2 regions of the Rhodoferax koreensis genome follow, and region 1 is predicted to be linked to the other one. Evidence: riboswitches for the same ligand, from Rfam matches in the RefSeq annotation. Region 1 holds a riboswitch; the other holds the start of a gene.
What was found. A riboswitch is a leader RNA that binds a small molecule or an ion and turns the genes downstream of it on or off. The one in region 1 is predicted to bind glycine.
Positions count from the first base shown of each region.

Region 2: it holds a riboswitch for glycine, as region 1 does, so the genes downstream of both, RD110_RS02070 (D-amino acid dehydrogenase) here and gcvT (glycine cleavage system aminomethyltransferase GcvT) in region 1, are expected to answer to the same signal.

Region 1 covers NZ_CP019236.1:2,640,371-2,642,726, reverse strand. The annotation lists gene RD110_RS12420 (TRAP transporter large permease) at 1-215, shown strand, start outside; gene RD110_RS12415 (Cof-type HAD-IIB family hydrolase) at 265-1,056, shown strand; glycine riboswitch at 1,066-1,167, shown strand; glycine riboswitch at 1,183-1,289, shown strand; gene gcvT (glycine cleavage system aminomethyltransferase GcvT) at 1,340-2,356, shown strand, end outside.
Region 2 covers NZ_CP019236.1:435,158-437,513, reverse strand. The annotation lists gene RD110_RS02080 (cache domain-containing protein) at 1-14, shown strand, start outside; gene RD110_RS02075 (response regulator) at 11-673, shown strand; glycine riboswitch at 804-911, shown strand; gene RD110_RS02070 (D-amino acid dehydrogenase) at 999-2,309, shown strand.

The sequences.
Region 1 (2,356 bases):
TCGGGCTGGTGATGGTGGTGAACCTGGCGCTGGGCATGATCACCCCGCCGTTCGGCGTGAACCTGTTCGCGGCCTGCACGGTGGCGCGGATTTCGCTCGACCGCATCGTCAAGCACCTGGTGCCTTTTGTGCTGGTGATCCTGGCCTGCCTGATGGTGATCACCTATGTGCCGTGGATTTCGCTCGCGTTGCGCGACCTGGTCTACGCCAAATGATCCGTGGATGGCGCGCGGGTAAGCTTCAGCTTTCCGCGCCACACCCGCCATGCCCAAAATCTTCTTCTTCGACATCGACAACACCCTGCTCGACCACCGCAGCAGCCGCATACCGCCCTCCGCGCTGGAGGCCATCGCCTCGCTGAAGGCCGACGGCCACACCATTGCCATCGCCACCGGGCGCGGCTACGGCCATGCGCTGGAATACATCGAGCAGGTGCAGCCGGCCTACGCCATCACACAGAACGGCGCACGCATCCAGCGTGGCGACCAGGAAGTGCAGTGCCATCCGCTGGAACGCGACGGCCTGCAGGCGCTGTTCGGCCTGATGGCGTCGCGCGGCTTCGCCTACGGCGCCACCGATGGCCACAACATCCACGTCAGCGCGCGAACGCCCGATGTGCTCACGCCGATGGGCACGGTCGACCTGAAGGCTTTTCCCGCCGACATAGACGATGTGCCGCCGTTCGTCGTCTCGCAGGGCTGGCTGTTCTTCCATGAATCGCTGGACGACAGCCTGCTGCCCGAACTGCTGCGCACCTTCCCGCAGTTCGACTACGTGCGTTGGCATGCCACGGCGGTGGACGTGCTGCCCAAGGGCATCCACAAGATGTCGGGCTGCGCCTGGGTGCTGGCCGACGCCGGCATCGACGCCGCGCACGCCTACGCCTTCGGCGACGGCCTCAACGACCTGGAGATGCTGCAGGGCGTGGGCACCGGCATCGCCATGGGCAATTCGCATCCCGAGCTGCTTGCCGTGGCCGACCGCGTGACCGACGCCGTGCACCAGGACGGCGTGGCCAAAATGGTGGCGCAACTGCGGCGGGAATTGGCCATCTGAGCGCTAGAATCGACACGGTCAGGAGAGCGTCTGGCGCGTGAATCCACGCAGCAGACCACCGAAGGCGCACCGCAAGGGTAACGCTCAGGTACCAGGGACTGACAAGCGCCGGCGCATCGAAGGCCGGCGTTCCCCACTGGAGAGAAGCCTGCCCTGCCAAGGGCCGGCTCACCGAAGGAGCAAACCCACATCGCTGGGCGAATCTCTCAGGTAAAGCGGACAGCGGGGGCAGCACATGGCGCGGAATCCGTGCCATGGTGACCATGTGCCCCAGGAGAAAACCATGTCCGTCCCCGCCGATCTGCTCAAGACCCCGCTGCACGCGCTGCACCTCGAACTCGGTGCGCGCATGGTGCCTTTCGCCGGCTACAGCATGCCGGTGCAATACCCTTCCGGCCTGATGGCCGAACACCTGCACACGCGTACGGCCGCCGGTCTTTTCGACGTCTCGCACATGGGCCAGTTGCGGCTCGAGGGCGGCGATGCGGCGGCGGCGTTCGAGAGCCTGATGCCGGTGGATGTGATCGACCTGCCCGTGGGCAAGCAGCGCTACGGCCTGCTGCTCAACGATGATGGCGGCATCCTTGACGACCTGATGTTCTTCAACCGCGGCGCCGACCTCTTCGTCATCGTCAACGGCGCCTGCAAGGTCGCCGACATCGACCACATCGAAAAACGCATCGGCCACCGCTGCGAAGTCATTCCCATGCCCGAGATGGCGCTGCTCGCGCTGCAGGGACCGCAGGCGGTAACCGCCCTTGCGCGTTTCGCACCCGAGGTCGCGAAGCTGGTGTTCATGACCGGCGGCAGATTCCAGGTGGCCGATACCGACTGTTTCATCACGCGCAGCGGCTATACCGGCGAAGACGGCTTCGAGATTTCCGTACCGGCCGAACAGGCCGACTGGCTGGCGCGCCAGCTGCTGACGCAGCCCGAGGTCAAGCCCATCGGCCTGGGCGCGCGCAACTCGCTGCGGCTCGAGGCCGGTCTGTGCCTGTACGGCAACGACATCGACGAGAGCACCACGCCGGTCGAGGCCGGCCTGAACTGGGCGATGCAGAAGGTGCGCCGCACGGGCGGCGCACGCGCGGGCGGATTTCCCGGTGCCGACAAGGTGCTGGCCCAGCTTGCGGACGGTGTGCCGCGCAAGCGCGTCGGCCTGGTGGCGCTGGAGCGCATTCCCGTGCGCGACCACACCGAACTGCAGGACCCGTCCGGCCGGAAGATCGGTGAAGTCACGAGCGGCCTGCTCGGCCCGAGCATCGACAGACCCGTCGCCATGGGCTATGTGACGCCGGAC
Region 2 (2,356 bases), 2.2 Mb from region 1:
CCTTGCCCGCATGAGCGCACCGATCCGGGTACTGCTCGTGGACGACCACCCGCTCGTGCGCGATGGCGTGCGCATGCGCCTGCAGGCGACCGAGCACATCGGCGTGGCTGGCGAGGCGTCCGGCGTGGACGAAGCCCTGGCCCTGGCCGCCGCGCTGCAGCCCGACCTGGTGCTGACCGACATCCGCATGCCGGACGGCAGCGGCATCCACCTGGCAGCCTTGTTCCGCGAGCGCTTCCCGCAGATCCGGGTGCTGGTCCTGTCCATGCATTGCGATCCGGAATACGTGCGCCGCGCCATCGACCTCGGCGTGTGCGGCTACGTGCTGAAGGACGCACCGGCGCAACAACTCGTGCAGGCGATCACCGAAGTCCATGCGGGCAGACGCTTTTTCAGCCCCGCGCTGCATACGTTCCTCGACAACACCGAGCCACCGCAGCGATCGCCGCGGAGCCTGACCCAACGCGAGGCCGACGTGCTGGCGCTGCTGGCCGAAGGCCACTCCAACAAGGAAATCGCCGCCAGGCTGGGCGCGTCGATCCGCACCGTCGAGACGCATCGCCTGCACCTGCGCCGCAAACTGCACATCGAAGGCCGGGCCGCCCTCGTCAAGTACGCGGTGGACTACGCCGATCTGGCGCAGGAGCCTCGCCCGCAAGGCAACGCGGTTTGAAAAACGCAAGCCGCACACACGCCCGAAGACATCGCCTGTACAATTCGCGCCGCAGGAGAGCGAACGGCCACGCCGTTCCACCGAAGGCGCAAACTCCCATGAACGCTCAGGTCCCGTACTGCATCCACTGAAAAAGCCGTCTGAAGAGACACCATGCCAGCCATGGTGCACCGAAGGAGCAACCCGCTGGCGCGTGCCGGTGGCGAATCTCTCAGGTACCAAGGACAGGGGGAGCGGCAACTTGAGGCACAAGCCTGGGTTGCTACATTTTCCATAGCTACTCACGCACGACCCTCAAGCGCTAGACCGCTAAAAGGTTCTCATCATGCGCGTGACCGTACTCGGCGCCGGCTTGCTCGGCGTTTCCTCCGCTTATTACCTCAACCAGCTCGGCCACGACGTGACCGTGATCGACCGCCAGGCCACGCCCGCGGCCGAGACCAGCTTCGCCAACGGCGGGCAGATCTCGGTCAGCCATGCCGAGCCCTGGGCCAACCCGGGCGCACCACTGAAACTGTTGCAGTGGCTGGGCCGCGAAGACGCGCCGCTGCTGTTTCGCCTGCGCGCGGACATGCGGCAGTGGCTCTGGGGCCTGCAGTTCCTGCGCGAATGCACGCCGGCGCGCACGCGCCACAACATCGAGCAGATCGTGCGCCTGGGCACCTACAGCCGCGACACGCTGCAAGCGCTGCGCCGTGACATCGGTATAGCGTACGAGGAGCGCACCCAGGGCATCCTGCACTTCTACACCACGCAGAAGGAATTCGACGCGGCGCAGGCCCCTGCCGAGCAGATGCGCGCGCTCGGCTGCGACCGCCAGGTGATCTCGGCCGATGAAGCCGTGCGCCTGGAGCCCGCGCTGCGCCACATCCGCCCGCAACTGGCCGGCGCCACCTACACGCAGGAAGACGAATCGGGCGACGCCAACAAGTTCGCGCGGGCGCTGGCCCAACAATGCGAGGCCAACGGCGTGAAGTTTCTGATGAGCCACAACATCACCGCGCTGCGCGAGTTGGGTGGCCGCATCGACCATGTGGAAGCGACCGACTTTGAGGGCCGTTTCCAGCGCATCCGCGGCGACGCCGTGGTGCTGGCCATGGGCAGCCTGAGCCCGCTGCTGGCCCAGCCGCTGGGCATCCGCCTGCCCATCTACCCGGCCAAGGGTTATTCGGTGACGATGCCGGTGAAGGATGCCTCGATGGCGCACCAGGTCAGCCTGACGGACGACGAATTCAAACTCGTTTTCTCGCGCTACACCTCGGACGGCAGCGACCGCCTGCGCATCGCCGGTACGGCCGAATTCAATGGCTACGACCGCGACCTGAACGCCGTGCGCTGCGAAGCCATCGTGCGCCGCGTGGAGCAACTGTTTCCCGGCGCGGGCGATGCGAGCCAGGCCCAGTTCTGGACCGGCCTGCGCCCGGCCACGCCGAGCAACGTGCCGCTGATCGGCAAGACCAAGCTGCCCAACCTGTTCCTCAACACCGGCCACGGCACGCTGGGCTGGACGCATGCCTGCGGCTCCGGCAAGTCGGTGGCGCGCATCGTGAGCGGATTGGCGCCGGAGGTGGACTTCGCGTTCACGGGGATGACGGGCACACCCATCGCAGGTGTGATCGCGCCCGCGACACGCTAAGCTATTAAGCCTTTGAGCCGTTCGCCCTGAGCTTGTCGAAGGGCAGC